DNA from 4 places in the Pantoea sp. SGAir0183 genome. Region 4 is predicted to be linked to each of the others. Evidence: riboswitches for the same ligand, from Rfam matches in the RefSeq annotation. Region 4 holds a riboswitch; each other region holds the start of a gene.
The links. Region 4 has a riboswitch for thiamine pyrophosphate ahead of thiC (phosphomethylpyrimidine synthase ThiC). Riboswitches for the same ligand answer to the same signal wherever they lie in the genome.
Positions count from the first base shown of each region.

Region 1: linked by a shared signal. The riboswitch ahead of C1N59_RS21205 (FAD-dependent oxidoreductase) and the one ahead of thiC (phosphomethylpyrimidine synthase ThiC) in region 4 are both predicted to bind thiamine pyrophosphate.
Region 2: linked by a shared signal. The riboswitch ahead of thiM (hydroxyethylthiazole kinase) and the one ahead of thiC (phosphomethylpyrimidine synthase ThiC) in region 4 are both predicted to bind thiamine pyrophosphate.
Region 3: linked by a shared signal. The riboswitch ahead of thiB (thiamine ABC transporter substrate binding subunit) and the one ahead of thiC (phosphomethylpyrimidine synthase ThiC) in region 4 are both predicted to bind thiamine pyrophosphate.

Region 1 covers NZ_CP028057.1:128,454-136,488, forward strand. The annotation lists gene C1N59_RS21165 (ASCH domain-containing protein) at 1-195, shown strand, start outside; partial or broken gene C1N59_RS21170 (YybH family protein) at 213-606, opposite strand; gene C1N59_RS21175 (VOC family protein) at 672-1,046, shown strand; gene C1N59_RS21180 (LysE family translocator) at 1,099-1,701, shown strand; gene C1N59_RS21185 (GNAT family N-acetyltransferase) at 1,761-2,225, shown strand; gene C1N59_RS21190 (HesA/MoeB/ThiF family protein) at 2,248-3,210, opposite strand; gene C1N59_RS21195 (thiazole synthase) at 3,220-3,978, opposite strand; gene thiS (sulfur carrier protein ThiS) at 3,981-4,178, opposite strand; gene C1N59_RS21205 (FAD-dependent oxidoreductase) at 4,163-5,107, opposite strand; TPP riboswitch at 5,246-5,365, opposite strand; gene C1N59_RS21210 (AzlD domain-containing protein) at 5,443-5,763, opposite strand; gene C1N59_RS21215 (AzlC family ABC transporter permease) at 5,760-6,425, opposite strand; gene C1N59_RS21220 (helix-turn-helix domain-containing protein) at 6,528-7,076, shown strand; gene C1N59_RS21225 (ABC transporter ATP-binding protein) at 7,089-8,035, opposite strand, start outside.
Region 2 covers NZ_CP028053.1:1,530,296-1,538,330, forward strand. The annotation lists gene C1N59_RS07220 (hypothetical protein) at 1-346, opposite strand, end outside; gene C1N59_RS07225 (type III restriction endonuclease subunit R) at 1,131-2,645, opposite strand; gene C1N59_RS07230 (hypothetical protein) at 2,994-3,161, opposite strand; TPP riboswitch at 3,559-3,654, shown strand; gene thiM (hydroxyethylthiazole kinase) at 3,689-4,477, shown strand; gene thiD (bifunctional hydroxymethylpyrimidine kinase/phosphomethylpyrimidine kinase) at 4,474-5,274, shown strand; gene C1N59_RS07245 (GntR family transcriptional regulator) at 5,303-5,989, opposite strand; gene C1N59_RS07250 (mannitol dehydrogenase family protein) at 6,040-7,500, opposite strand; gene yegS (lipid kinase YegS) at 7,656-8,035, opposite strand, start outside.
Region 3 covers NZ_CP028053.1:3,594,393-3,602,427, reverse strand. The annotation lists gene polB (DNA polymerase II) at 1-807, opposite strand, end outside; gene C1N59_RS16760 (DedA family protein) at 975-1,739, shown strand; gene thiQ (thiamine ABC transporter ATP-binding protein ThiQ) at 1,736-2,437, opposite strand; gene thiP (thiamine/thiamine pyrophosphate ABC transporter permease ThiP) at 2,421-4,031, opposite strand; gene thiB (thiamine ABC transporter substrate binding subunit) at 4,007-4,993, opposite strand; TPP riboswitch at 5,037-5,141, opposite strand; gene sgrR (HTH-type transcriptional regulator SgrR) at 5,177-6,838, opposite strand; gene C1N59_RS16735 (MFS transporter) at 7,092-8,035, shown strand, end outside.
Region 4 covers NZ_CP028053.1:4,201,560-4,209,594, forward strand. The annotation lists gene purD (phosphoribosylamine--glycine ligase) at 1-826, shown strand, start outside; gene C1N59_RS19550 (DUF1481 domain-containing protein) at 865-1,527, opposite strand; gene hupA (nucleoid-associated protein HU-alpha) at 1,595-1,867, opposite strand; gene C1N59_RS19560 (YjaG family protein) at 2,056-2,646, opposite strand; gene nfi (deoxyribonuclease V) at 2,709-3,377, opposite strand; gene hemE (uroporphyrinogen decarboxylase) at 3,377-4,447, opposite strand; gene nudC (NAD(+) diphosphatase) at 4,488-5,258, opposite strand; gene C1N59_RS19580 (Rsd/AlgQ family anti-sigma factor) at 5,455-5,958, shown strand; TPP riboswitch at 6,092-6,191, shown strand; gene thiC (phosphomethylpyrimidine synthase ThiC) at 6,278-8,035, shown strand, end outside.

The DNA.
Region 1 (8,035 bases), on a different contig from region 4:
GTCGTCAGAACGACCGGGCTTTTTCTGACGCGCTTTGATCGCGTCACGCCGGAAATGGCCATGATGGAAGGAGAAGGCGACCTGAGTCTTGAGTACTGGCAGCGTGAACATCAACGCTTCTTCCAGCGCAACGGCGGATTCAGTCCCGAAATGGAGCTGATCTTTGAAACCTTCCAGCTGGTGGAAGTCATCTGACTAACCGCCCGTTCGTATTACATCCGAACGGGCGGTTTCATTCCGCGGCAGCAGGCCGAATCAACGGTGCAGCGCCATTGACCATCACGGTCCCGGCGAAACACATAGGTGGCGCGCCGGGTCGTTTCAACATGGTTTTCCTGCTGACAGGGATCACGCAGCACGGTTTCCATGATCACCAGCGCCGTTTCCCCCCTCAATGACCGCCATTCTGCCCTGCTCAACCACACGCTTATCCTGAACAATGGCCTTAAAAGCACGACGCATGGCGGCTTTGCGCGTTACCGTCATTCCCGGCTTTATCATCAGGCAGGCATCCTATGAATAGTGCTGCATCAATGCATCGTAACCACGGGAAGTCATCGCCCTGTCGCATCGTCTGATAACCTGTAAAACAGGTAGCTCATTCATCAGCTCTTCCGCACACATTGCGGGTATGTTAAGTATATGCTTACCGATGTTAAAAGGAGTTAATCATGTTTAGTCATATGGTTGTTGGTACAGACGATATTGAACAGGCTAAAAAATTCTATGACGCCATTTTTGCCGTAATAGCGTGTGAAGAGCAGGGAATTGATGCCATAGGCCGCCCTTTTTATTCGAAAAATAACCAGCGTTTTATTGTCACTAAGCCCATTAATGGTCAACCCGCCACCTTTGCCAATGGCGGAACCATCGGCTTTGCGATGCCCTCATCTGACGCCGTCTTCCGCTGGCATCAGCAGGGTCTCGAAAACGGCGGAACCTCGGCTGAATCCCCACCGCATATCAGAGAAACCGATGGTCGCTGTGTCGCTTATCTCAGAGATCCCACCGGTAACAAGCTGTGTGCTTTTTACAATCCGTCATAGTGTATGACCGGTTCTGTACACGCAGCGAAAAAGCCTTGTAAACGGAGAGCCGTTGGATATTAATCTCGCTGGCTTTCTGCCTGCACTGTTGCCGATTGCGCTGTCACCTGGGGCGAGTTTCACTCTGGCGATGAACAGTGCACTTACATCAGGCTACAGAGGCTTGTTTAAAACACTGTTCGGCACTGCGCTGGGTATTTACACGCACGCGCTGCTGATTGGACTGGGGCTGTCGACGGCGCTGGTGGCGTCATCCACACTGTTCACCTGGTTAAAAATCGTGGGGGGCGTTTATTTACTGTGGCTTGGCGGACTGCTGTTTATCACCGGGATAAAGACAAAAACCTTTACGCTGAACGCTATGGACAGCGCGGTGACGATAAAAGGCGCCTGGCTGGCCAACGTCATTAACCCTAAAGCTATCCTGTTTTATCTGACGGTGGTTTCCCAGTTTACAGGCGACAGAACCGATTTGGCTGCCTTCCTGAGCCTGGCCACCGTGCACATTGTAGTGATGTGTCTCTGGCTCACGCTTATCAGCCAGCTACTGGTTTTTTCAGCGCAAAGCGTGAATCCCGTTGTTCTGAAACGCTATGTAAACATGGCAGGGGGCCTTTTGCTGATAGTGATTGCCGTACACAACCTGGTATCCTGATCGTGCGTTCAACGCGGTCATCATAACTTTCATTCATATCGGAAGGCAGGGGGAAACAGATGGTAGCCGTTCAGCAATGGTATAAAGACGATTATCTGATCACGACAGATCGCGCAAGGATGGATATTGAGGCGATTCATCGCTATCTCACCCGCTCAACATGGGCAGCCGGTATTGATGGAGAAACCGTGGCCCTGTCGGTAGAGAACAGCTTAAATTTTGGCCTTTTTCATCATCAACAGCAGATCGGATTTGCACGCTTTGTTACTGATTACGCCACCTTTGCCTATTTATGTGATGTCTACGTGCTGGAAGAGTATCAGGGCGCAGGTCTGGGAGGTTGGCTGATTACCTGCTGTCAGTCCCATCCCATCGTGGATAAACTTCGCAGGATGCTACTGTTCACCTCAACCGCGCCATGGCTATATAAAAAGTTCGGTTACGAGCCCGTCAACCGGCCCGATTACGCCTGGACGATTACCCGACCCGATATCTATCAGGCCCGTCGTTCAGACCGGGCCTGATAAGCCTGCTTTTCCGTCAGATTTAGCGGTCGGCGATGATGGCCAGCCGCTCACAGCCACGCGCTTCCAGTGCCTGCGCGGCCTGAGCGGCACGCATGCCGCTGGCGCAGACCAGAACAATGCGCTTATCCGCGGGCGGCTGCCAGCAGGCAATATCCTGTGGCAGTAGCCTCTCAGCATTCGTGCTGACGCTCACGGGGGCTTCATCCATCCCACGTAGCTCCACCACGCAGTCGTCTGGCGTCAACAAGGCAGGATCAATAAACGGAATCCCGGGTTTTTCCGGTTCCGGTGCCGCGTCAAAGCGGAACTGACGCAGTTGCCATGACACAAAATCACAGTTGATCATGCCCCCTAACGGTGACGGCGACAGCGTTAGCAGTATGCTGAGCGACATCTGAGCCTGCATGGCGCCTAAGGTGGCGACCGCCGGGCCTAAAACCCCCGCAGTGTTGCAGTTGCCTGATGCTTTGGGTAAACGGGGAAACAGCGCGCGATAGCTGGGCGCTCCGCCGCAGAATCCGCCAACATAGCCTTGTCTTCCCAGCACTGAGGCACTCACCAGGGGAATTCGTCGGGCATAGCAGTTGTCGGAGAGCAGATAGGTCACTGCAAAATTGTCTGCGGCGTCAATGACCAAATCAATCCCTGTCATTGCCGTATCGATAATGCTGGCACGAAGGGCATCAACATGCGGCTCGATGAGTATGTCAGGATTGCGTTGCGCCAGCGCACGCTGCGCGCAGAAAACCTTGTGCTCGCCAATGTCGGCAACGGTAAACAACGTCTGGCGATGCAAATTATGCAGCGTCACGACATCATGATCATACAGCCGAATATAGCCCACGCCGGCACCTGCGAGCAGGGGCAACAGGGTTGACGCGAGTCCACCCGCGCCCACGACCAGAACGCGGGCTGCAGCCAGCGCCTGCTGCCCCTCATCCCCGACTTCGGGCAACATAGTCTGTCTTTGATATCGCGACATTTTCGCTCCTTAACTGAACTGCGCCAGACCAAAAACGGGCGTGGAGGCGACCGCCATATCCCGACGTTCCATCATGCCGGCCAACCGCGCCTGATGTCCTGACTGAATGGCACTGGCAAACGCTCCCGCCATGCGTACCGGATCGTGGGATTTCGCGACGGCGGTATTCAGCAACACGGCATCAAAGCCCAGCTCCATCGCCTGCGCCGCCTGGCTGGGAGCACCGATACCCGCGTCAATGATCAGCGGAACGTCTTTAAACCAGGCACGCATGGTGCGTAAACCGTCAATATTGCGTAGCCCCTGCCCCGAGCCAATGGGCGCGCCCCAGGGCATCAGCACCTGACAGCCCGCTTCCAGCAGTTTTTCGCCCACAATCAGATCTTCTGTGGTGTAAGGAAAAACATGAAAACCTTCGGCACATAAAATACGGGCGGCCTCCACCAGGGCGAAAGGATCCGGTTGCAGGGTATCCGCGTGCCCGATCACTTCCAGTTTGATCCATGGCGTGGCAAACAGTTCGCGCGCCATATGCGCCGTCGTGACGGCTTCCCTGACGGTATGGCAACCCGCTGTATTGGGTAACACGCGCTTATTCAGCGTTTTCAGTAAATCGCGAAAGGCCCCACCCTGATTCCCTTCCCGACGCAGACTGACCGTGATGATATCCGCACCGGAGGCCACAACAGCCTGCTGAAGAATATCCGGTGAGGGATAACCGGCCGTACCCAGTAAAAAACGGGAGTCGCCCTTGTAGTCGTAAAACATGATCAACCTCCCTGCATTGGCGACAGCACTTCCAGACGGCAGTTGGCCTCAAGCAACTGCGAGGCATAGCGCTCTCTGGGAACAAAGGTTCCATCGAGGGCACTGGCCACACAGCCAGCGTCAATACCCTGCTCTTCTAACAACTCCGCAAGCGTCCCGGCTTTCGTCTCGATAGCACGACCATTTAGTTCGATTCGCATAGTAGTCTCTCTGTTGCAAGTTGATGCATGAGCTTTTCGGCCATAACCGGTGCCAGCAAAAAGCCATGGCGATACATACCGTTAATGGAAAAGACACCGTTTTCATAACGCACGTCGGGGAGGTTGTCGTGATAAGCAGGACGTAACCCCGTCCCGCTTTCGATAATGCGCGCTTCGGCAAGCGCAGGATGAATGCTGTAAGCAGCGCTCAGCAGCTCCATCATGGCGCGCGCGCTGATGGGGCTGGTATCCTGACTCTCAACCATGGTGGCCCCGAGCATAAAGTGCCCCTGCGCCCGGGGAACCAGATAGCAAGGAAAACGGGGATGCAGCAGGCGTAAAGGTCGGGAAAACGTGATCTCATCCGTTTGCAGTATTAGCATTTCGCCCCGCACCGCACGCAAGGCTGGCTGTGCCTCACGCGCATGAATACCGCGGCAATCAATAATGCGTCCGCTGGGCTTGCCAGCGTGAATACTGACGCCCGCGCTGACCAGACGTGCACGTAACTGTTGCATTGCCTGACGCGGATCGAGATGCGCTTCAGCCGGGAAAAATAATCCCCGGGCGAAGCGGTTTTCCAGCGCGGGTTCGATGTCACCTGGCGCAACCCACTGATGCGCTAGGGTCATGCTGGCAAACCGGGTAAGTTCGGCGCTGTCACGCGGTGGCGTGAGTACGAGTGTGCCCTGCTGTTCAACGCCACTTACGCGGGCTGCCCACCACGCTGCAGCGTGCTGTCCCCATTCAACGACCTGCTGAGGCGCACTTTCTGCCTCACACCAGGGTGCCAGCATGCCGCCAGCCCAGTGGGACGCCGCCTGACAATTCGGTCGTGTAATGACTTCAACCTTCTCGCCGTGTTCGGCCAGTAACGTCGCGATACAGAGTCCGGATACACCGCTGCCCAGCACTGACCAGCGGCTCATTGTCCGCCATCCTGATGGGGTAAAAACGGAATAAGGATAGTCACATTGGCCTCTCTGTTAGCTCTCAGAGACCCGCGATACAAGAAGGGAAAAAGCACAAGCCTGACAGAAACAGGCTCTGCGGCAAGCATCTACGCGATGCGCAGATGCCCGTCTTCCTACGCCAGTATCAACTGGGTCAGGTTCTAAGGGTCGCTAAGCCGCGCATGGCGCTATTAGCCTCTCAGTCTCTCTGGCGAGACTCCCCTGACGGGTTCTAGTTGTATTTTAAGCGACGCTGTTCGTCAAGGCTGACACGCAATTTATCGCCGGGTCCGGCAAGATAAATAGCGCATTCAGGGTACACCCATATAGCGCAACAACGCCGTCATGCAGGCCGCGCCCAGAATAATGAAAATCAGCGGAGCTCTACGCCAGGCAAGGAACAGGGCAAACCCGACGCCCAGCACTCTGGCCATCCCTGCAAAATGCTGGCCTTCAAACAGCGTGGTGGTTGCCGCAACCGCAAGCAGCAGTATAGTGGCAGCATCGGATAACATGTTTTGGGTTCGTTCACTGACGGGCAGACGATTGCCGAGTTTAACACCCGCGAAACGGATGGCGTAGGTGCCAGCAGCCAGCAACGCAATACCTGCAATAATCATGGCGTGATTCATTTGCGCGATCTCCATGTAAAGAGGCCCAGCAAGGAAAACAATACGGGCATACCGGCAGGTACGAAAGGCGTGACCACCAGCGACAAAAACGCACCAGTCATAGCAGGAATGCGGGTGCGCGCTTTGCGTAAGGCAGGAAAGATCAGCGCAATCAGGATCGCGGGAAAGACCGCATCCAGGCCGATAGCAGACACATTCGGAATAAACTGCCCTATCGCCGCGCCAGCCATTACGGTCACAGGCCAGATCACGCCAATACTGATGCCGCATATCCAGAATGCCTGGCGACGTTGCGCCAGCGTAGGCTGGGAAATGCCAAACACGACACTTTCGTCATTCATGATGTGGCATCCTAGCAGACCCCGTCTGCCCTGACCGACCAAATCCTTGACAGTGATACCAAAAGGAAGATGACGCGCATTGACCAACAGCCCCGCCGCTGCCGCCGTGAGAGGACTGCCACCGCCCGCCACGATACCGATAAACAGGAATTCAGACGCCCCCGCCAGCACCAACGTCGATAACGCCAGCGGCACCCAAAACGGAAAACCCTCTGCAAGAGCGAGCGAACCATATGACAGGCCAACAATGCCATCGGCAAGACAGACAAGGAAAATGGCTTTTATCACGCCCTTGTCCAGCGTCTCTTTTTTATCCAGCATCACGATTAGATCCCATAACGAACGATATACCCATTATAATGAACGGACCGCAGCAGCATTACAAGATGAACGATATGTTCGCCATAACGAACAGGATGCAGGATGAGTACACCCATTGATATTATCGCCAGCAGTTTAGTCAGAGAGCGCCAGCGGGCAGGACTGACACTTGCAGAAGTCGCGCGTCGGGCCGGCATAGCAAAATCGACCCTCTCTCAACTTGAGGCGGGGAACGGTAATCCTGGCATTGAGACGTTGTGGTCACTTTGCGTTGCCCTGAATATTCCGTTTGCCCGCCTGATGGAGCCGGAAGCGAACCGCCTGCAGGTTATTCGTCGCGGTGAAGGCCCTGCCGTTGCCGCCGAGCAGGCGGATTATAAAGCCGTCCTGCTGGCAACCTGTCCGCCCGGCGCGCGACGGGATATCTATCTGCTAAACATCCAGCCCGGCAGCGAGCGCCGCTCGCAACCGCATTCGCCGAACACCATTGAGCATCTCATCTTGACTCAGGGACGCGCGCTGGTCGGGCCCACAGACTCGCCCGTCGAACTGGCACCGGGCGACTACATCAGCTATCCCGGCGACACTGAACATATTTTTCGTGCGCTGGAGCCGGATACGCTGGCCGTGCTGGTCATGGAGCACATCTGAGGGTGCTCTGCCTCAGTCATCAGGCAGGCTAATCGCATCAAGGGAAATGACCCGATGTGCACTCCTCTCAAGTAGCGTGAGATCATGACTGACCAGCAGAATGGCGCAGCGTTGCTGCATGGCCAGATCAGTCAGTAAGGCCAGCGTCTGTTGCTGAACCACAGGATCGAGACGCGACGTGGGTTCATCGGCAAACAGGAACACGGGATTCAGCAACATCGCCCGAAGCAGCGAAAACCGCTGAAGCTCACCGCCTGACAATCCTGAAGCCGGACGGTGTAACAACGCCTGTCCGAGCCCCAATTGGCGCATCCGCTCATCACGTCGCCTCACCGGAATTGTGTGGCGCTGCAGCAGATCGTCGATGATCTGGGCCATAGTGATATCCGGTGGAAAAACCGCAGAAGGATCCTGGTACAGTTTTTGATAACGCAACGGATGAAACCTGCCCGGTCGGGTTATCGTTCCCTTATCGGGCTTAATCAAGCCCGATAGCGTATCTCCCAGGCTGCTTTTGCCACTGCCGCTCTCACCATAAAGCCCAACGATTTCACCGGCGCGAAAGCATAAATTTACATTGCGGAACAACGTTTTCCCGGCGCGTTTCAGAGTAAGCCCTTCGGCCCGTAATACGAGGGTGTCATCACAGGGCAACAACGTGGCTGGTGGCCAGGCATGGGGTTCGGCGGCCAGCAACTGTTTCGTATAAGCCTTCTGCGGCGCATTCAGGACTTGCGTGGCATTGCCCTGCTCAATCACCTTTCCCTTATGCATCACGACAATGTCACCGCCTAACTGCCTGGCCAGCGCGATATCATGGGTGATGGTCAGCAAGGCTTCGCCGCGGGCTACGGCCAGGTTGAGCATGTCACCAATTTCGTCCCGTCGCGCCACATCCAGTCCTTTCGTCGGTTCATCCGCGATAAGCAGAGTGGCACCGCCCGCCCGCGCAGCGGCAA
Region 2 (8,035 bases), 1.7 Mb from region 4:
CAGAAAACTCTTTACCGTCTTTAAATCCAAGTTTTTGTGCTCTGGCTTCATCGCTTGATGAGCGGGCAGCACTTGCCACAATAGCAAGCACAATGATCAGTACAGGAACCGTATAATTATTAATGAGTTTATAGGGTAAGTACTTAGCCCGGAGAGTACCGAAGCCCATAACAGCCCAGCTGATCGCGGCAGCACTTGCCAGTAGCTGGCACAATCCAGCGACGGAAAGCATAACGACCGACCAGAAGCCAGTACCAGCGGAGAAAAAGTCACCAAATTTTTCAATCCCAGCCAGACAAAGAAAAACGCCCCAAAATCCATAGATTACCAGCTGTACCAGTCTCACGATCTTGTAACTCCTGCTCGCCTTTTAAGGTTAAAAGTACGGACTAAAACCATCCGTTTTCACGCCCTCAAGAGTAACACGCACATACAACAAAGATCGATATTGACGATCAATAATAGGTAAATTGATCGTCATAATCTATCAATAACTATTAATTTCATACAAATCAATAGGTAAAATCGATCCAGGGGATTCACTGGATATGAAACTGGCTATGTATCTGATTTCAATACGGGAAGTACTGTCTATTCCACCTCACAGACGCTCTTAAAGAGTCGTTACGCCGTTTTATGAGGTTTTGTGCGTTCAGGTACATCAGTAATGAATATCGTGTTCAGGGGCTTCCTGTGCGTTTTGTCGGAAACACCATCATGAAGGGGAATTGAGCGGATCGGGTTCGCTTCGCTCTGGACAGTACTGATAGTGCTTTTTCAGTAAGTGAAACAGCAGATACCCCACTAAGTACACAAAGGAGTCATCAGAATAATAAGTAATGAAATAACAATCAGTTACGTAATTATTGACAGAACAAAAAAACGCGATTGGTTCGCTCTGCAAGTGACTGGAAGGAACGAAGCAGTAGAATCGAATCCAGCGAACAGTACTCGCTTGCGGGTACTGTTTAATCATTTATATAATTATAACAATGAGATAGCTATCAAGTACTCACTGCGTGAGCACTCTCAAACTACCCGAAATAGTTCGCTTGCTTTGCCGCTCCTGCTTTCAGGCAGTTAATTCGCTTTCGCTCTTTTGTTGATGTCCGTTTTTCTCTAAACATATATTATAAGGGGTTATTTTTGGACATGCTGCTGCTTTTCATGTCGGTGTTTCGGACTGAATTTGCATCTCTTTTTTGTACTGCTTTCTGGTATCTGCCCCACATAGCCGTAGTATCGTCAGTACTGAGATCCGCGTTGACAGTACTTGCAAGAAACGCTTTGAATGCCTCTAACTCAAGCCCCGGATTGTCCTTTTTCCAGCGACTGAAACGTTTCGATTTTGTATCACTCAATGCAGGCAGTTTGTTAGCGTTTGTGGCTCCTTTTGGCCTTCCTGGTACACCTGGTGCTACGTTCTCCAGCACTCCGGGAATATGTTCAATATTTGTACTTAATGACTCAGCCTGCCATTTATCAAATACATAAACCGTTTGCTGTTCTGTACTATCGAATTGACGTGATACCCCTCTCAACGCGAACTGGTGAAGGCTCTCGTATTCTCTCGCTTGATGGATATCCTCACCTGTAATCTTCAATAGCAACTCACACAGCTTCGCTTCCGTGTCGTCAGGACGCATACAGGCTAACCAGACGCATGTATGTCGATCTTTGTAGTCGTTATGCCCCCTCGCATCAGGGCTTATTCTGTAAGCCTCATGTAGCTTCTGTTTATCGGTATTGTTGTTCGTCCAGTAGTATTCCTGGCCTTCGAGTACTTCAGAGAGGTAAGCATAAACACGCTGGAGTTGAGCGGGGCTTCTGTCCTTCCATGTTTTTGATAATTTTATATTTTCTGAGAAATAGTATACTTTGAGGCGTTCAGTTAAAGGTACTTTTCGTTGTTGCAGATCATTCAGACTGATTTGTTCAAATATTTCTGGTCTTGCCTTATAAATCAATGAGTTTTCGAAGTTAGCCCCCATAAAAGTTACAGGTAATCCAAGATACTTACTTAGATCTTTCCATCCAAGAATACTCAATTGCACTTTCTCTGGATCGACAAAGTAATCGTTACCCATGATGAAAATATCATTCTCAGCTATAACAGAAAGTTCTTGGGCGATTTTGTTCATTAAATCACCTTTTACCGCTTTCTTTTTCGCTGTTAAGTACAGCCTTTTTTCATCATCGACAATCTCATGCTCCTGCATCAGATCATGATATATAATATCTTTGATTCTCTGATTATCGTCATTAATATTTTTGAATGAATGAAAGTTAGTCACATCATCAAGCCAGATTTGCCACCCAGTTAACATATCTGTGGGAATTCTAAAAAATGTTTTATCACTAATAATGAGAACTCGCTCAACTGGTGTTTTGAGGAAAGCCAGTACTGTATTAATGACATTTTTACCTCTTGGCATTAAATCACTAATCAGTAATTTAGAACTATCAAATTTTTTAGATGTATTTGTTGCAAGTTTCTGTGTGTTTTGTACGATAATAAATTTTTCAGTACTGCCTTTAGTGTTAAGTACCCGATTGATCATATTACATAATGAAGTAGTTTTCCCTGAACCACACTCAGCAGATACATACTTAAACTTGGTAAAAATAGATTTGGGATTGATCATTTGTATACGCTCCATATTGATAAATTCAGGAAGGCCGATTCATGCGAGTGAGTCGGCTTTTTTTGAGGTGATAGATTAGTTGGTTAACTGGGGGCGGTGTAAATTCTTAAGTTTTACTTTTTGATACCAGTTTTTGTATTTCGTGAGTTTGTTACTTCTTAGCTTCTCTATGTATCCTTTTGGTAATCGCACTTTTAATATGTTACATATTCGTGCTGAGGTCATATCGCTACATAGAATGTTTTCATATTGATCAAAAGTAAGTGATATTTCTGATACAATTGTTTTTTTACGAACTGATTTATTCAGCGTCTTTCTATTAGTACGTATTTCCCTTTTCTTCAATTGTTATTCTCCATAATTTTTTCTTTTGCTAAGATATTGTTGCAGCCATTTTGTTGCAACAATACTCATATCTGGTGGGGAATTGTTGAAATACATCGCTTCATCATATTCTTCTTCCAGTCTTTTTAGATTAGATAATATTTCATTTTCTAAATTATCTTTTACTTTCATTTTAATGCCTATGTGTATAAGATTTGGTTTTCATATTTTAGTATAGGTCACAAAAAAAACTTGTTTCATGAGAAAATAACAGTTAATTACTGTCTCTACAGATTATTTCTGTTGAAGGTAATTACATAGCGGTAAGAAATGAATAAAGTAGGGCATCTACTTTATTTTTCTAAACATGATTCAAAACTTCATTTGGCGATAATAATGATTAATTCTGTCCATAGATTCTAACTATAACCGTTTTACATGGGTAAAGTATAATCAAGCTTTTTGTTTTCCTGTGGGGTACAAAATGGGGTACAGGCTGGGGTACAATGCTCAATAGTGAGATTCGTAAAAACAACCTTATACAAACAGGTAAACTTACATAACTCACTAATTAATAAAGAAATGTAATCTACACGACTCGGGGTGCCCTTCGTATGAAGGCTGAGAAATACCCGTATTACCTGATCTGGATAATGCCAGCGTAGGGAAGTCTGATGCCTGACCGCATTCGCCTTCTTGTCCGCCGGTTGGGAGTTCTGATGACACATCAACCGCACCATCTTTCTGATGCGCAATGCGCGCCCCTCCTGCAACAGTTTCGCCGTCAGTCACCGCTCGTGCACTGCATGACCAATGATGTGGTGCAAATGCTCACGGCTAATGTCCTGCTTGCTCTGAACGCGTCACCTGCCATGGTCATCGATCGCGAGGAAGCGCCGCAGTTCAGCGGTATCGCGGATGCACTGTTAATCAATGTCGGCACATTAACGCACGAACGCCAGCTGGCCATGGCCGCGGCAATCGAGGCGGCTAATCTGGCAGGCACGCCCTGGACGCTGGACCCGGTAGCGGTGGGCGCACTGACGTTGCGTACCCGGTTTTGCCAGCAGGTGCTGATGCAGTCGCCTGCCGTGATTCGCGGCAATGCTTCCGAGATTCTGGCGCTGGCCCAGCAGGCTGACGGCGGACGTGGCGTGGACAGTCTGCACGCCGCCGAAAGCGCCCTGCTGGCCGCCCAACAACTGGCGCGGGAGTATCAGACCTGTGTGGTGGTCACTGGCGAGGTGGATTATGCCACCGACGGGATGCGTACCCTGTCGATCGTCGGCGGATCGCCCTTAATGACGCGAGTGGTCGGTACCGGCTGTGCACTGTCTGCGGTCGTCGCCGCCTTTGCCAGCCTGCCGGGTGACAGACTGGTCAATATCGCCAGCGCCTGTCGGGTGATGGCACTGGCCGGAGAGAAAGCCGCACAGGCATCAACCGGGCCGGGCAGCTTTGCACCGGCGTTTCTGGACGCGCTCTGGACACTGGAGGCCGCCCTGTGAAACGCATCAATGCTTTAACGATTGCCGGTACCGATCCCAGCGGCGGTGCCGGGATTCAGGCCGACCTGAAAACCTTCTCCGCACTGGGCGCTTACGGCACCAGCGTGATTACGGCCCTGGTGGCGCAAAATACCTGTGGCGTACAGTCGGTGTACCGTATTGATCCTGATTTTGTCAGCGCACAGCTGGATTCCGTTCTTGATGACGTGCGCATCGACAGTGCAAAAATTGGCATGCTGTCCGACGCGGCGATCGTGGAGCGGGTGGCGGTTGGCTTGCAGCGCCGGGCAATCCCGTTTGTGGTGCTGGACACGGTGATGGTGGCCAAGAGCGGCGATGCCTTACTGAGTCCTGATGCCATTGCCTGTGTCCGCGAGCGCCTGTTGCCACAGGTGTCACTGATCACACCTAATCTGCCCGAAGCCGCCGCGCTGCTCGAATGCCGTATGGCCAGCAATGAGAACGAGATGCTGACGCAGGGCGATGCCCTTCTGGCGCTGGGTTGTCAGGCCGTGCTGATGAAGGGCGGACATCTGGATCATGGCGAAAGTCCTGACTGGCTGATCACGCCAGCGGGGCGGCAACGGTTCAGCACGCCTCGGGTGAAGACGCGCCATACGCACGGTACCGGTTGTACGCTGTCTGCTGCGCTGGCGGCCCTGCGTCCACGGCACAGTGACTGGGCGGAGACGGTTAATGAAGCCAAAACCTGGCTACAACAGGCCCTGCTGGCAGCCGATTCGCTGGAGGTGGGCCACGGGACTGGACCTGTGCATCATTTTCATCAGTGGTGGTAACGGCTTCGCTCAGCGATTGTACGGCGCGCTACTCAGCCTCGAACCAGTCACGGTTTTGCCTGATCACGGGCGCGAGCGAAAACATCATTGCCTGCAGATGGTGACGCAGGGCGGTTTCTGCCTGGTCCGCATCGCGCGCTTTCAGGGCGGCAAAAACGGCTTCATGTTGTTCGATCAGCGTTTCAGCGGGCGCGACCTGATTCAGGGTGAGATAGCGCACCCGGTCCATCGTCGCCTTGATGTTTTCAATAGTTTCCCATGCCAGCATACAGTCGATGCTCTCCGCAATCAGACGATGGAATTCATCGTCCAGGCTGAGAAACATCTGGCTGTCGCCCCGGGCGGCAGTGATGCGCTGGAGCTGCAGATTATGCTCCAGCGCCATCAGTCCGCGCTGGCTTGTTTCCCGCGCTGCGCGGCGTATCACGGCCAGTTCTACCGCTTCCCGGATAAAGCGTCCATCTTCGACCTGCTTCGCTGAAATCTTACGCACAAAGGTGCCGCGCTGTGGAAGGATTTGTACCAGACCGGCTTCTGCCAGCTTAATGAACGCCTCACGTACCGGCTGGCGAGAGAGATGAAAACGGGCGGAAACCTCTTTTTCCGACAGCAAAGCGCCCGGCTGAATGACGCAGGTGACGATATCTTTGCGTAGATAACGGTAAATCTGCTGATTGACCGGTTCACTTGTCGTGATGGTGTAGGAAAGCGTCATGTTCTGTCCCTGTTAACATTAACCCGATGTCGCCAGCGCGTTAAAACGCCTTAGCCCTGTGCGATGGCCTGTTGCACGGCCGCCCGTGCCCCCACTTTCGTCAACTGTATATAGCAGGCGGAGAGCGCGTCAACAAAGGCTGTATTATCCGCCAGATCCTCGCCGAAAACGGTTTTCAGGCCCAGTAAGGCCCGCACCCGCTCCTGACCTTCCGCGCTTTCTGCCACACAGGTGGCCAGCTGGGCTTTAAGTGGGTCGCGGATCGCTATAGGTTCGCCTTTTTCATCGACCGCACCGACATAGCGCATCCAGGCGGCAATGCCCAGCAGCAGCAGCGGGCAGGGTGTGCCGTTAGCGAGATGCCAGCGTACGCTGTCAAGAAAGCGTTGTGGCAGTTTCTGGGTGCCATCGGTCGCAATCTGGTAGGTGCGGTGTCTGATAGCGCGGTTGGCAAAGCGAGCGATTAAGGCGTCGGCGTAAGCCGGTAAATCCACGCCCTGCGTGGTTAACGTCGGCGCCTGTTCGTTAACCATCAGCGCACGTGCGGCCGCCCGGAACGCGTCGTCAGCCATACAATCGCTGATGTGTTCATAACCCGCAAGGTAACCAAGGTACGCCAGAAAGGAGTGGCTGCCATTGAGCATGCGCAACTTCATTTGCTCAAACGGCAGCACATCCTCCACCAGTTCGGCACCGGCCTTGTCCCAGTCAGGTCGGCCGCTGACAAAATGGTCTTCAATCACCCATTGAAAGAAGGGTTCAGCCTCAACGGCCACCGGATCGGACGAACCAATACGGGCACGTAACGCGTCAAAGGCGGCCTCATTCATTGCCGGAACAATGCGATCTACCATGGTGGAGGGAAAGGTGATGTTGTGCTGAATATAGTCCGCCAGCGACGCATCATGCTGCCGGGCGAGCTGCGTCACCACATTCCGTGTGACGTGGCCATTTTCAGGCATGTTATCGCAGGACATCACGCTGAAAGGCGCTAAACCCAGATCGCGTCGACGGCGGATGGCGGCGACAATCAATCCGGGCAGCGAGCGGGGCTGTGCGGGGTGCGCCAGGTCATGCACGATATCCGCATGTTGCAGATCGAGATTGCCGCTGGCGGGCAGGTGACAATAGCCTTTTTCCGTCACGGTCATCGACACAATCGCCACGTCCGGCTGGCACAGGGCCGTAATCACGGCATCAATGCCGTCCGTTTTGCCGTGCAGTGCCGCGGTAACCACCCCAATGACCCGGATTTTCACGGCGTCGTCACTTTTTTCGGTCAACGTATAGAGAAAGTCCTGCTGGCGGAGTGCCTGAATCAGCTCGCCGCTGTTAAGGTTAACCTCGCAGATTCCCCAGTCGCTACCCTGTTCGGCCAGTTTATCCGTGCACAAGGCCTGATGGGCGCGATGAAAGGCACCAAAGCCGATATGCACTATACGGGTTTTAAGCTGGCGACGGTCATAGGCGGGCAGATGAACATCCGCAGGAAGGTGATCGATGTGTAGCATAAAGCATCCTTGTGGCAGACGGACGGCAGGCCATGCTGGCATTAAGGATGAAAAATTACGCGTCCCGCTACTACCATACAAGTTGAAGTAGCGGAATTGTGAATGTAATCACGAACTGTTTACATTAAGGCCGGGAGCCAGGGCTCCCGTGAGAATTAACTCAGCAGGGCACACTGCGGCGGCAGGCGGCAGCTTAACGCGCCCGGCATGATATCGATGGTAAATGACTGGCCTGTCAGCGGTTCGCCATCCAGGTTAAAGGTCATTTCATGCGGTGAGCGAATCGTCAGGGACGATAAGCGCGTAGAAATAATGCCGGGATTCTCTTCATCGCCGGTCAGGGAATGCAGCAGGGTAGGCAGCAACTCCTGCGCGGTAACAATGCTGACGTCCAGCAGGCCATCGTTAATCAACGCCGACGGGCATAAACGCTGACCGCCTCCGGCCTGACGACCGTTGCCGATGCCGATGACCAGCGCATCGCCCTGCCAGTTAAAACCGGGCCCGGTAATTTCACAACTGTCCGGTTTTAGCG
Region 3 (8,035 bases), 610 kb from region 4:
GGCAAAAAACACGCCGGGTTTAAAACCGTGCTCACGCCATTCCAGTACAGCCTGCTGGCGGCCCAGGCGTAACGGAATGCCATAGCGGTCGGCATGTTTCTGCAGAACGCGCAGGTCAAACTGCACCACGTTCCAGCCGATCACCACATCGGGGTCGTGGTCGGCAAACCAGCGATTGAGCGCCTCCAGCAGTTGAGGGCGGGTTTCCAGGTAAATGAGTTCGAAATCCAGTGCGCTGGCATCGCCGTTAGGCGGTCCCAGCATGTAAACCTGACGCTGGCCGCAGCCTTCAAGGCCAATGCAGTAAAGCTCACCATGCTGGGTGGTTTCGATATCCAGTGAGACCCATTTCAGCGGTGGGCGGTAGTCAGGATGCGGTTTGAGCCGGGCGTTAACCAGCGCATCGCCCTGCGCGTCACCATCGAACCACACGGGCGCGGTGATAAACCGTTCCATCAGATAGCGTTCAGGTGGACGAATATCGGATTCGTAAAGGGGAATGCCGTTTTCGCGCAGTTTCTTTTCAATCCACTGAAGCTGGCGATGCTGGCGGCAGTAAAGGCCAAATACCGGCCGGCGGCGAAAATCGGTTAACTGGAGAGGCTGCATGCGCACCTGGCGCTCGTCCTGTAGCAGCGTTTCGACCTGCGCCTGGTACTCGCAGGGAATAAACGTCACCGATTCCTGCACGGGCAGCACGACGCGCTGAGCACCGTCATCGGTGGCCAGCCAGAGCGTAATTTCGGTGCCTTGCGGCGTATCGCGCCAGTGACGGCTCAGCAGAAACCCTGCGCGGGGCTTATTCACGTATTCTCCAGGCTGATAGCGAATCGGGCATGCGGTTAAAAAGTATAACATGGATATTTATACAGTGTCTCCCGGTGCGTTTTGTCAATATTGGCCTACAATTCTTGCCTTGACGCTGTGATGTCTGCTCTGGACAATCCAGCCTTCTGCTTTTTCTGAGGATTGATATGGAAGCCTGGGTTCAACACCTGATTACACAGTCGCTGGAGTGGGCGCTGTTTGCCGTGGCGCTGGTGACGTTTCTGGAGTCACTGGCGTTTGTGGGGCTGCTGCTCCCCGGCACCGTGATGATGGCGAGCCTTGGCGCGCTGGTGGGCAGTGGGCAGATCGGTTTGTATCCCGCCTGGGCCGCTGGCTTCGTCGGTTGTCTGCTTGGCGACTGGGTTTCTTACGGGATTGGCTGGAAATTTCAGGGGCCGCTTCATCGCTGGAAATACCTGCAAAAATACAAAGGGCTGCTGGATAAAACCGAACATGCGCTGTATCAGCACAGCATGTTTACCATTCTGGTCGGCCGTTTTGTGGGACCCACTCGCCCGCTGATCCCGCTGGCGGCAGGTATGCTGGAATTGCCGGTACGCAAGTTTCTGCCCCCCAATCTGATCGGCTGTATTTTATGGCCCCCGCTTTATCTGTTGCCGGGGATTCTGGCAGGCGTGGCGATTGATGTCCCGAAAGAAGCCCAGGGCGGTCACTTTATCTGGCTGCTGGTTGCCGTTGCCCTTGTGGTGTGGCTGGGATGCTGGCTGTGCTGGCGCTGGTGGCGCGGTGAAAAGACCCGCGACTGGGCCACCGCGTATTTGCCGCCTGAACGACTGCGCTGGCTTGCGCCACTGGGCCTGGTCGTGGCCGTTGCGGCCTTCGTCGGTATTCAGTTTCACCCGATGATGCCAGTTTTCCGCCACCTGCTGTGGCAGGTCTTTATCGGTTAACGACGTGGGATGCCGAGTACATCGGCTTCCCGCACGTCCCCTGACAGCAGCCGGTCTGTTGCGCCATCCCAGTAAACCCGTCCATCTACCACCACCACGCTGCGTGGCGCAATCTGCTGCGCATCTTCAAGACTGTGCGACACCATAAGTAATGTGATTTCACGGGCTTCGCAGACGGTACGCACCAGGTTGAGCATCTCGCCACGCAGTGCCGGATCAAGCGCCGAGAAAGGTTCATCCAGCAGTAATACCGGCCGCTCGCGCAGCAGGCAGCGTGCCAGCGCTACGCGCTGACGTTGTCCACCTGAGAGCTGGCCTGGCAGGCGCGACAGCATCTCACTGAGCCCGACCTGCTGTGCAATGGTGGCTACCTGCTGACGCTGGTCCGCAGTCAGCCTGAGCCCGGGATGTAAGCCCAGCCCCAGATTCTGTTCCACGCTGAGATGCGGAAACAGGTTGTTTTCCTGAAACAGCATCGATACCGGGCGCTGAGCGGGCACGCTGTGGGTATGATCGACGCCATCCATTATCAGACTGCCCTGGCTGACGGGCAGAAAGCCGGCAATCAGATTTAACAACGTACTCTTACCCGCGCCGCTTGGACCAAGAATCGCCAGCCGTTCGCCGCGCCCGGCGTGAAGGGAAAAACGCATCGGCAAATGCTGATACAGGTAAGTCAGATTATTCAGTGTCAGCATGGCGACCCGGTAATTTTTCCATCAGAGTAAACAGAGACAGGCAGAGCACCAGCAACAGTAATGCGGTAACGGCTCCGTCGGCCCCACGATAGGCACCAATCTGCTGATAGAGGTAGAACGGCAGCGTACGGAAATCGGCGTTACCGAACAGCGCCACGACGCCAAAGTCTCCAATTGACAGTACGCAGGCAAACGCCAGCGCCTGTGCCAGTGGCCGCTTCAGTGCACGGAGTTCTATCAGCGTCAGGCGGTTCCATCCGCTGATCCCTAATGCGCCGCACAGGTGGTTGTAGCGTTCTGCGATATCCCGCATCGGGTTTTCCAGCACTTTCAGGGCATAGGGAATGGCGATCAGTGCATTGGCGAACATCACTACGCCATCCGCCGCATCGGGCAGCCCTGTAGTGGCATTCAGCAGCAGGAAAAAGCCGGTTGCCAGCACGATACCCGGCATGGCCAGAATCAGCATGCCGCTGGTGTCCATAAATTGTGCGGCAAGTTTACGCTGGCGCAGGCGCAGTTCGCGGCTGCTCCAGAGCAGCATGGTCGTCAGTAACACGCACAGCACGCCAGCGCCCAGGGCGATGCGCAGTGAGGTGAATGTTGCCTGCCACAACGCCGGTTGTTGCAAGGCGCCGCGCAGTCCGCCGTCCAGGCCATTAATAATCACTGCGATCAGGGGCGGTAGCAGTAACAGCAAGGCTAAACCGATGAGAGCAATGTCACTGATGCGCGCCAGCACGGAATCCTGCGGATCGCGCCAGCCCTGGCGCTGCGTGTTGCCAGCGGGAATGGCGTGACTGAAGCGCTGACTGAGAAGCACCAATACCAGGCAGCAGCAAAGCTGAATCAACGCCAGGAGTGCGGCGCGTCCCGGATCGTAGTCGTAACTTAAAGCCTGAAAAATGGCCAGTTCGATAGTGGTGGCCCGCGGCCCGCCACCCAGTGAAAGAACCGTGGCAAAACTGGCGAAGCAGAGCATGAAAATCAACGCACCGGTAGGCAGTAACTGGCGACGTAGCCACGGCCATTCAAGGAGCCGAAAGTGATGCCAGCCACGGATATTCAGCTGTGCAGCAAGCTGACGCTGTTCGGCCGGAATGCTTTCCAGCGCCTGCAGCATCAGGCGCGTGGCCAGCGGCAGGTTGAAAAAAACATGGGCCAGTAAAATGCCCTGAAGCCCGTAAGGCGAGAAGTGATAGTCCACGCCAAACCAGGCGCAAAGCCGGGCCAGCCAGCCCACCCGACCATAGACAGTGAGCAGACCAAATACCGCGACCAGCACCGGCAAGACCAGCGTCATGGCGCACAGGCGTAATAATCCCTGACGGCCAGGAAAACGGCGTCGATAGAGAGCCCGGGACAGCGGAATGGCCGGCAGCAAAGAGAGCAGGGCGGAGAGCAGCGCCTGCGTAAATGAAAAGCCAATCACATGATGCAGATAGGTATCCTGCAGAACCGCACGCCAGTCGGTCGCCGGGGCCGCCATCCACAGTGCAGCAAAAGCTGACAACGCCACGCTGCAAAGCAGCAACGTGGCGAGTGAACCCGGAATCAGCCAGAAGGGGATCAGCGACTCACGGCGCGTTGCCATTGGCTGACCCATTGTGAACGGTGGCTGGCGACGGCTTCAGGCGAAAACTGTAATGCCGTCTTCGGCACGCTGAGTGAAGCAAAGCCTGCAGGCAGGTCGGTTTTGATCACCGGGTACATCCAGTTGCCGGTTGGAATCGTATTCTGGAAAGCGGGCGTGACCATGAACTGCATAAACTGCTCTGCCAGTTTTGGTTGTTTGCTGTTAGCCAGGCGGGCTGCCACTTCCACCTGCAGATAGTTGCCTTCGGCAAACGGTGCCGCGGCATAGTTATCTTTCTTCTCTTCAATAATGTGATAAGCCGGCGACGTGGTATAGCTCAACACCAGATCGCTCTCGCCTTTCAGAAACAGACCGTAGGCTTCACTCCACCCTTTGGTCACCGTGACGGTTTTCTTTGCCAGCTTTTGCCAGGCTTCAGGCGCCTTGTCTCCGTAGACTTTTTGCATCCACAGCAGCAGGCCAAGGCCCGGCGTGCTGGTGCGGGGATCTTCATAAATCACGCGCCATTTTTCGGGGCTTTCGACCAGTTCTTTGAGGCTCTTTGGTGGGTTTTTCAGCGTGTTTTTGTTATAGACGAACGCGAAGTAGCCGTAATCGAAGGGCACAAAGGTGGTGTCCTTCCAGCCGCCGGGAACCTGCAATTTACCGGTATCAACGTCGCTTTTGGCAAACAGCCCGGTTTGTTGCGCGGCCTGCAGGAGGTTGTTATCCAGCCCTAAGACCACATCGGCCTTGCTGTTCTTGCCTTCCAGACGGACGCGATTCAGCAGCGAAACCCCGTCTTCCAGGGCCACATATTTCAGTTCGCAACCGCACTGGGCTTCAAAGGCTTTTTTAACGGCCGGACCCGGTCCCCAGTCAGCGGAAAACGAATCATAGGTGTAAACCGTCAGGACAGGTTTGGCCGCGAAGACCGGGGCAGAGAGTAACAGCAGCACGGGCAGGACGTTTTTTAACACTTTGCGCTCCTATAGCGGCAGGGTTGAGTCGCAAAGGATCTGAGCAAAGTTGCCTCTCAAATCCCTACGTCGGCATTAACCGATTCAGGTTCGACGGGTATATCTCAGCGCTCTGGCATGATGGAAAGAGGCACCCCGTTGAGAACGTCACATTCTAGTCATTTAATGCCCGCCGGGAAAGGATCACAGCGTGGGCGGTGCAAACCAGGCGGATTTAAAGTCAAACCACCCCAGCGTATTCATCCGTACTCCGCGCATACTGCGCTGGCCTTCCAGCAGCAGCCAGTGATGAAACAACGGATGAAGCCAGTTGCTTTCAACCAGCTGTTTCGCCCATTCAGCAAGGGGGAGCGTTTTCTCACGCCAGCGCGCAGCATCCTGCTGCCAGTTCACCGGCAGGCAGTGCTGCAACAACGGGACTTCGTATAACAGCGCAAACAGAGAATAGTCCAGGGGCAGGGTAAAGTTGACGCTGCCGAGCCAGATATCGCTTTCACCTGTGCCCTGATGCCAGGATTCATAACTGACCTCACGCACGTCCAGCGTCACGTCGTGTTGCGCCAGTAGTGGACGCAAGGCATCGGTGATACTGACGTGCTCAATGTGCTGGTTATAAACGGTCAGCGTCAGGTGTGTCAGGCCTGCGGGTTTTTCTACCGGTGTCAAATCACGCCGGTGGTGCCAGCGGGGCAGCAGGCCGTAAGCAGGAAACCAGTAACGCTGGTAGCCCAGATCCGCATTGTTCAGTAAGGCGATGGGGTTAAGCAGGAAGCTAAGCCAGCGTCGAATGCCCGGTTCGCCTGCCTTCGCGGAGCGCTGGTCAAACAGTAAAAAGTAGCAGCCCTCTTCAAGCCGACTCTCTTCCTGTTTCTCATCGGCCTGTTCGCCCTGCAGGCGAACACCGGCATAAACCACTTCGTCACTGATCTCGGGCAGCACCCATACCGACACGTCATCGATCAAGGCGCGATAGCCAAAGTAGTCGTCGAAGGCTTCGATCTTCAGCTGACTTTGCTGATTGCGGATGACCCGATAGGGCCCTGTCCCTATGGGCTGACGGGCAAAATCGCGCATATCGGGCCACTCGCGCGGCAGAATCATGGCGCTGACGCTGCCCAACAGCCAGGGTAGCCAGCTGTCGGGCTGATCTAAATAGATATCCAGCGTCCAGGGGGCAGGGGAGTCAAGTCGCTGAAGATGGCAAAACAGCGGATGCTGGCGCAGGCGCTCAAGGCTGGCAATCACATCGTCCATGTCGAGTTCCCGGCCATGATGGAAACGGATAGCCGGACGTAAATAAAAGCGCCAGTGTCGATCCGAATGTTGCTGCCAGTGATGAGCGATATCGGCTTCGATTTCCCCTTTTTCCTCATTTATGCGTGTCAGACCGCTAAAAATCTGACGAGCGATATGGGTTTCTGACCGACGCAGGGGCGATCCAGGCAGCAGATTGAGCAGAGGGCGATAGTAGAGGACGCGCAGAATATGTTTTCCCTGCCGGAAACTGCGGCCCAGATGCGCGCTGATCATCTGTCTGACCTGATCTTTATCGCCGACAAGCTGCACCAGTTGATCAATACGATCCTGTTCCAGCAGGTCTTCAGCGCGCTGCTGCTGCAAGGTTAGTCCGGTGTAGCAGAAGGTGAGCACGGATCGCTTGCCCCGTCCGGCCTCCGCCTGCCAGGTGAGCCAGCCGGCTTCCTGCATCCTGTTAAGCAGGTTCCGCATATGGCGACGTGAACAGTGCAGGGCGTCGGCCAGCTCACCCAGGGTGGTTTCCTGCGATTGCCCCTGACAGCTCTGCCACAGACGAATGAACTGCTGCTTCAGACGTGATGACGACATAAAAGAGGAACTCCCTCTGAAACCTGCTCTGTTTTTCCTGCCCTATTTTAGAGGCAAACTTTCTCGCATTGGAAGAGCGGGAGGCATTCAGCGATGGATGGCGCTCTGACATGGACGGCAGCGATGCCCGTCCCTTCTGAGTAGTGTGCTACGATTTTGCCAGCAGAGTTATTCTGCTGGTTTTTTTTACGTTGCAGGTTATGGTCGGGGGACACGCTTCCCGTTTCTATTGTTGTTCTGTCAGGGATAAGGCATGAAATCTTTGTTAGCATTCTCGCGCCGTTTCAATCCGGTGTTTTTCGCTTTTATGGTGACCGCCTTTATCCTCGGCGTAGCGGGCGCGCTTCAGGCACCGACGCTGAGCCTGTTTTTATCGCGAGAAGTGCAGGTGCCGCCGCTGTGGGTTGGGCTGTTTTTTACCCTCAATGCCGTTGCCGGGATTGTGGTGAGCATGATGATCGCAAAACGTTCTGACCGGGTCGGCGATCGCCGCAATATCATCTTGCTGTGCTGCATGCTGGCATTGGCAAACGCGCTCCTGTTCGCCTTTACCCGCCATTATCTGACGCTGATAACGCTGGGCGTACTGCTGTCGTCGCTGGCGAATGTCGCCATGCCGCAGCTTTTTGCCCTGGCGCGTGAATATGCCGACAGTGCTTCGCGCGAAGTGGTGATGTTCAGCTCTGTCATGCGTGCTCAGGTCTCGCTGGCCTGGGTGATTGGCCCGCCATTGTCATTTGCGCTGGCGCTGAATTTTGGCTTTGTCACGTTGTTCAGCGTGGCCGCCGGGCTGTTTTTTCTCTGTTTTCTGCTGATCTGGTTCACGGTGCCCTCGGTGCCGCGCACCGCGTCCCTGATGCAGTCAGGCGGAATTCCGCTGAGTGGCTGGCGTATTCGTGATGTGCGTATTTTGTTTGCCGCATCGACGCTGATGTGGACCTGCAACACCATGTATATCATCGACATGCCGTTATGGATCAGTACGGATCTGGGCTTACCTGAAAATCTGGCCGGAATCTTAATGGGCACGGCTGCCGGGCTGGAGATCCCGGTCATGATCGTGGCGGGCTTTTACGCCAAACGATGGGGCAAGCGGAATATGATGGCCGCCGCCGTGGCTGCTGCCGTCGTGTTCTACAGCGGCCTTATCCTGTTTCACAGCCATCTGGCGCTGCTGATCCTGCAGGTGTTTAACGC
Region 4 (8,035 bases):
TAAAGGTGTCATTGTGGCCATGACGTTGCAGGAAGCCGAAAACGCGGTGCAGGATATGCTGGCGGGCAACGCCTTTGGTGACGCCGGGCACCGTATTGTGATCGAAGAGTTCCTGGACGGTGAAGAAGCCAGTTTTATCGTGATGGTCGATGGCGAGAATGTCCTGCCGATGGCCACCAGTCAGGATCACAAACGCGTCGGCGATGGGGATACAGGACCAAACACCGGCGGTATGGGCGCTTACTCTCCTGCACCAGTGGTGACGGATGAAATCCACCAGCGCGTCATGGACCAGGTCATCTGGCCAACCGTACGTGGCATGGCAGCAGAAGGGAATGTTTACACAGGCTTCTTATATGCCGGGCTGATGATCGATAAGACCGGTCAGCCAAAAGTGATCGAATTCAACTGCCGTTTCGGCGATCCGGAAACGCAGCCCATTATGCTGCGCCTGCAATCGGATCTGGTGGATCTCTGTCTGGCTGCCTGTGAAGGCAAGCTCGATCAAAAAGACTCACAATGGGATCCCCGCCCTTCGCTGGGCGTGGTGCTGGCGGCTGGCGGCTACCCTGGCCCCTACGCGAACGGCGAACAGATTCACGGTTTGCCGCAGGAAGAAGCGGCTGACGGCAAAGTTTTCCATGCCGGTACACGCCTGGAAGGCGACCGCGTACTGACTAACGGTGGACGTGTGTTGTGCGTCACCGCGTTAGGCGATGACGTTGCCGCTGCGCAGAAGCGCGCTTATGCGCTTGCTCAGCCGATTTCCTGGCAAGGCAGTTTCTGCCGCCGCGATATCGGCTATCGCGCCATTGGTCGCCAGTAACGATGACAGGGGCACACGTTGTGCCCCTTTTTCATGTCTCAGAAATCCGCCTCTTTGGGCTCATCTGCACATTCGTCTTTGTGGCTGACCCGCAACAGTTGAACGCCTTCCGGCGCTTCCAGCCATGAAACCATCAAGGGACCAGCGGAATGACGGCGGTAATGCGTGAGCGTCTGCCATGCCTCACTGTCAAACGCTGGCGTCACCTTTTGGCCGTCACAGGTCTCCACGACATTGCCCCCTGCCCAGTGCCCCTGCTTCAGAAACACCCGACCGCTTAAGAGCGCATCGCTGATGTCCCGCATACGTTGCGCGTCAAACTTATAAAGTTCCACCGTATCAGGGCTGACCGCTTCACGTTGAGTAGCAAGCTGGCGCTGCATAAAGTTAAGACTGCCATTCTGGTCAAATCGCAGGGTGACATCGTCGGGAGGCGCGCCTTTCACCTGACGCTCAACGCTGACCAGATGATCGCCCAGCCAGCGGTAGTCTGTCGTTTCGCTTTTTTCGCTGTTAAACGGGTTGTACAGCGTACGAATATGCACAGACTGATGATCCGTATTCTTACGCCAGATACGCACACTGCCACGGTCGGCCAGATAACCACTGGCGGAAAAGGCGGGAATGTCGGGGGTGGAACTGCACCCGATAATCAGTGAGGAGAGAAGCAGGGCGGAAAAGCGCTGAAGCAGCGTAGTCATGGTGGCTGGCCCTTAAACAAAAGGGGCGAAATCGCCCCTGTTTAAAACTTTACCGCTATGCGACGTCTTACTTGACGGCGTCTTTCAGAGCTTTACCAGACACGAATGCAGGTACGTTTGCCGCAGCGATTTTGATTTCTTTGCCAGTCTGTGGGTTACGACCGGTACGCTCAGCGCGGTGGTTCACTTTAAAAGTACCAAAACCAACCAGTTGTACAGCATCACCCTCTTTCAGAGACTCAGTGATTGCAGCCAGAGTAGATTCCAGCGCTGCCTTGGCCTGGGTTTTAGACAGGTCAGCTTTTTCTGCGATCACATCAATCAGTTGAGTCTTGTTCATAAGTTATCCTTAAAGTGTATTTATCGCTTGCTAAGCAACGAGTGCGAGGGAAAAGCCAACTTCGGGCACTCTTCAGCCTGCACGCACCGATAGCCACAATTTTCAGCCCCCCAAATGTAGACCAGACAGGGGGCTGATGTGAAGCCTCTAGGCGCGCTAATTAAGGCCTGAAGTCACGTTTTCTCGCCTTATTGCTGAATTTTTATACCGATGTTACTAATTCCCGCCTCGCGCAGGTCGGATCGCAGACCTTTTATCAATTCAAGGTCTCGCTCTTCACAGTCTGCGAGCAGGCGAAAAATCTCCCATTGCAGGTCCCATTCGTCGATGACAGCCGGGTTTTCCCGCAGCTCTTCATCAGTCATTTCACGACCTGCCTGAGTCATTTCCAGAATGGCCACGGTGGTGATGGAGGTCTTGCTGACTTCAATCGCATGTTCAAGCGTTTCGCCACTTAACAGGGCGTGCAGCACTTCACTTAATGCCACACAGGCATCGATGGCCGGATACACGCCGTAGACCTCAAAATCATCGCCATCCGGAATCGCAGCTTCGAGCTTTTCCAGTTGACTGTCGAAGTTGATCTTTGCATCTTTCACCGTCAGCGTTTCCCAAATCAGATCGAGAATTCGGCGATAAAGCGCAGGATCGGCAAACGCAGTTTGCTGGCAAAAGGCCATGTAATTAGGATACATGCGCTCGCACAGGCAAGCCATAAACGTCAGATGTTGCCAGCTTTCCAGCTTTGCCAGACGCAAATGCACAGGGTTTTGTAACATACACAGAGCTCTTATTCGTTTCGCTGGCCGCAGTGTAACGCAAAAGCGCCCTACAAACAGTGCTAAAGCGCGTTTTGCCAGCGCAGAAATGCAGGTCGGCGTGATGCGACAGCATCTGCCCAGCGCGTCGGTTCCGGTAAACGGTAGCCCTGAGTACACTTTTCAACCCAATCGAGGGCACTGTCCAGGCTGACGCGATGCCCGGTGGCCACAAACAGCGGATTACAGCGTACCTTGCTGCGCCATACCCAGCCAATTTGCTCCCCTTTATCCATTAACGGCTGGCGACTGCCGGGAGTCTCGTCCAGCGGCTCAAACCGTCCGCACAAACGCTTTTTGGCGACACCGATGGTGGGAACATCGACCATCAGTCCAAAGTGTGACGCCACACCGAGCCGACGCGGATGCGAAATGCCGTGACCGTCGACAAACAACAGGTCAGGCTTCTGCTCCAGCATATTCCATGCCGCCAGCAAGGCGGGATATTCCCGGAAAGAGAGAAAGCCAGGAATGTACGGCATAGTCGTCTCGATGCGCGCGATACGATGCTCCACCAGCTTCAGCGACGGGTATTCGAGAATAACCAGCGCCGCGCGCGTGACCGCACCTTCCTGTTCAAACCCGACGTCTGCGCCACCAATAAAGCGTGGCGGCAGCACATCAAAATCGTCCTGCCGCACGACGTCTGCGGCACGCTGTTGTTGCTCCGCACGAAGTGCAGCAATATCCATTATGACTCCTGATGATACTGGCGGGAAAGGCGGTGCACCGCCTCAACGAAGACGCCGGCATGCTCTGGCGGTACATCCTGATGGATACCATGTCCCAGATTGAATACGTGGCCTTCACCTTTGCCGAAACCGTCCAGAATACTGGCCACTTCCTGCTCGATACGGGCCGGTGGTGCGTACAGCATGGAGGGATCCATATTGCCCTGTAAGGCAACTTTATGCCCGACACGACGGCGGGCCTCACTGATGTCGATAGTCCAGTCCAGGCCCAGTGCATCGCAGCCTGTTTCAGCCATGGCCTCAAGCCACTGACCGCCGCCTTTAGTAAACAGCGTGATCGGCACACGACGGCCTTCGTTTTCGTGCAGTACGCTGTCGACGATTTTATGCATGTAATACAGCGAGAACTCGCGATAATCGCGGCCACTCAATGCGCCGCCCCAGGTGTCAAACACCATGACTGACTGCGCCCCGGCGCGGATCTGAGCGTTGAGATAGAGAATAACGCTGTCGGCCAGCTTATCCAGCATGGCATGCAATGTGGCAGGTTCGGCGTACATCATTTTTTTAATTTTGGTGAAGGCCTTGCTACTGCCGCCTTCTACCATATAGGTTGCCAGCGTCCACGGACTGCCTGAAAAACCAATTAAGGGCACCTCACCATTAAGGTTCTTACGGATGGTCCGTACGGCATTCATCACGTAACCCAGTTCCTGTTCAGGATCGGGAACAGGCAGGCGATCGACATCGGCACGGCAGGTTACGGGGTTTGAAAAGCATGGACCTTCCCCCGTTTCGAAGTACAGCCCTAATCCCATCGCATCAGGAATGGTGAGAATATCACTGAAGAGGATGGCCGCATCGAGCTTGTAGCGACGCAATGGTTGCAGGGTGACTTCGCAGGCCAGCTCGGCATTCTTACACAGCGACATAAAGTCGCCCGCCTGGGCACGCGTGGCTTTATATTCCGGCAAATATCGTCCGGCCTGGCGCATCATCCATACGGGGGTAACATCGACAGGCTGGCGTAACAGGGCGCGCAAATAACGGTCGTTCTTCAGTTCACTCATGTCAGGACTCTCTCGGTATCAAGCGAGTAGTGTAGCACTCTCACGCCTCAGCGCGGCAGAGGGCAACGGTATCTTCAATTAATCGACGGGCAACGGTGCCAGGTGGAGGCAGTAAAGGCAGCGCATCAAAACGGAACCATCCGGCATCCAACAGCTCTTTACCGTCGTGCTGTAAGTCGCCGCCGTCATACTCCGCCATAAAGGCCATCATTAAGGACTGCGGGAAAGGCCAGGGCTGGGAAGTGACATAACGGACATTCTTCACGCGCACGTTGCTCTCTTCCATCACTTCGCGTGCAACCGCCTGTTCAATGGTCTCACCGACTTCAACGAACCCGGCCAGCACAGTGTAAATGTTATTACGATGACGCGCATGGTTGGCCAGCAGGATCTCATCTCCACGGCGGATAGCAACGATAATACAGGGCGCAATTTGTGGGTAATAACGTTCACGGCAATGGCTACACAGGCAGGCAAATTCGCGTTTACTGGCATGCATCTCATGACCACAATAGCCGCACCAGCGATGAGATCGGTAAAACTCCGCTAACTGCACACCGCGCCCGGCCAGCTGAAACAGGCCCGGATCTTCGTTGAGTAACTGGCGCAACGACAGCATATCTGACGAACGCGTTTCACAAATCAGCCAGACCTTCTCTCCCTGCCATTCGCCAATCACGCGCCCCTGGTGCCCGGTAAGGCCAAACTGCTGTGCGTTTCCGTGAGGTAAATCGCCTTGCGGTAACCAAATTTTCTGCTCACTACTGACAATCCACCATCCAGCGTCTACGCTTGAAATTTCGCATTGCATTTATTTCGTCATCCTTAGCGTCAACCCGCACGCTGAAGTCCCGATGTTAAGTGTGTAGATGAACAACTATACCCAAATAATTCTGGTTGCAAGACGACAGCACGCTTATTTATCCCGACAGGTTCGCGGAGAACAAGCGCAATTGGCGCATCGCTAATCTGAAATATGAAGGTGCATAACGCATACGGAGTTAACTATGCTTAACCAGTTAGACGTTCTGACCCAACGCGTAGGTGGCAGTAATGAACTGGTAGATTCATGGCTGGCAGCTCGCCGCCAGCTGTTGGTTTCTTATTACCATTTGGTCGGCATCAAGCCGAAAAAAGAAGCGCTGACTCGCCTGGACGAGCAGGCACTGGATAACTTTTGCCACACGCTGGTCGATTATCTTTCATCCGGTCACTTTAGCCTTTACCAGCGTTTGATTGCAGAGATGGACGGCACCAGTCCGCTGCTGGCTGCCGCGCAGATTTACCCGTCGCTGGAAGCCAATACCGAGCAGTTGATGCAGCTGTATGACGGCCACCTGCAACAGGCCATCGATGATGACAACTATGTGACGTTTCAGCACGCCTTGTCAGAAGTCGGCGAAGCTCTTGAAGCGCGTTTTACCCTTGAAGACAAGCTTATCCAAATGGCATGGGACAATCACCTGACTCCGCCAGTGGCGAACGACAGTGAAATTGCCCGCCCTGCTTAACAGTGCCGCAAATGTAAATAACTTGTGATTCATAAAAAGCCCCCTTATGCTGAGTGGGCTTTAAAACATCTGTTTTATGTTAGTCAGGGTTTGACGGTTGCACGTCCTTGCGGGACCTGATTAACCGTTAAACCAAATCTTGTCGGAGTGCCCATTGGGCTGAGACCGTTAATTCGGGATCCGCGGAACCTGATCAGGTTAGAACCTGCGAAGGGAACAAGAGTAAATTTTTACGGTACGCCGCACTCAGGGTGCCCGCTGTGCCGTTACTCCTTCCGAACTCCGGACAAGCAACCTTCCCACTTACTGGAATATTGCTATGTCTACTACGAAAACGACCCGTCGCGAACAACGTGCTCAGGCACAGGAATTTATTGATTCCCTGCAGGGTGGCAGTGCCTTTCCCAACTCAAAACGTATCTGGCTGACCGGCAGTCGTGACGACATTCGTGTCCCCATGCGCGAAATCCAGCTTAGCCCTACATTGACCGGCGGCAGTAAAGATGAGCCCGTTTACCAGGAAAATGAGCCTGTGCCGGTTTATGACACCGCCGGTGCCTATGGCGATCCGGCAGCAAAAATCGACGTGCATCGCGGACTGGATAAACTGCGTGCTCGCTGGATTGAAGAGCGCGACGACAGCGAAAAACTGACGCAGATTAGCTCGGCGTATACGCAGCAGCGACTGGCTGATGACGGACTGGATCACCTGCGCTTTGAACATCTGCCAACGCCGCGCCGTGCTAAAGCCGGCCGCTGTGTGACCCAGTTACATTACGCGCGTCGGGGAATCATCACGCCAGAGATGGAGTTCATCGCCATCAGGGAGAACATGGGCCGTGAGCGCATTTGTGGTGAGGTACTTCTGCAACAGCATCCGGGCCACAGCTTTGGTGCCCATCTGCCCGAAAACATTACCCCCGAGTTTGTGCGCCAGGAAGTGGCCGCTGGCCGCGCCATTATTCCGGCCAATATCAACCATCCCGAATCCGAACCGATGATCATTGGACGCAACTTTCTCGTGAAGGTGAATGCCAACATTGGTAACTCAGCGGTGACCTCGTCTATTGAAGAAGAAGTAGAAAAGCTGGTCTGGTCCACACGCTGGGGCGCGGACACGGTCATGGATCTGTCGACCGGACGCTATATTCATGAAACCCGTGAATGGATTCTGCGTAACAGTCCTGTTCCCATCGGCACTGTTCCGATTTATCAGGCACTGGAGAAGGTCAACGGTGTGGCTGAAAACCTGAACTGGGACATTTTCCGCGATACGTTACTGGAGCAGGCCGAACAGGGCGTGGATTATTTTACTATCCATGCGGGTGTGCTGCTGCGCTACGTTCCCATGACTGCAAAACGCCTGACCGGTATTGTGTCCCGTGGTGGCTCCATTATGGCGAAGTGGTGCCTGTCTCATCACAAAGAGAGCTTTCTCTATGAACACTTCCGCGACATCTGTGAAATTTGCGCAGCCTACGATATCGCTTTGTCACTGGGCGACGGATTACGCCCCGGATCGATTCAGGACGCCAACGACGAAGCACAGTTCGCTGAGCTGCACACGCTGGGTGAACTGACAAAAATAGCCTGGGAATATGACGTACAGGTGATGATCGAAGGCCCCGGCCATATCCCGATGCAGATGATCCGTCGCAACATGACAGAGCAGCTGGAACATTGCCATGAAGCGCCGTTTTATACTCTGGGCCCACTGACGACCGACATTGCGCCGGGCTACGATCATTTTACCTCTGGCATCGGTGCCGCCATGATTGGCTGGTTTGGCTGCGCGATGTTGTGTTACGTCACGCCGAAGGAGCATCTTGGCCTGCCAAACAAAGAGGATGTGAAACAGGGGTTAATCACTTACAAGATCGCCGCGCATGCTGCCGATCTGGCCAAAGGCCATCCGGGGGCGCAGATCCGCGACAACGCCATGTCGAAAGCGCGCTTCGAATTTCGCTGGGAAGATCAGTTCAATCTGGCGCTGGATCCTCATACAGCCCGGGCCTATCACGATGAAACGTTGCCACAGGAATCGGGTAAAGTCGCCCACTTCTGTTCAATGTGCGGC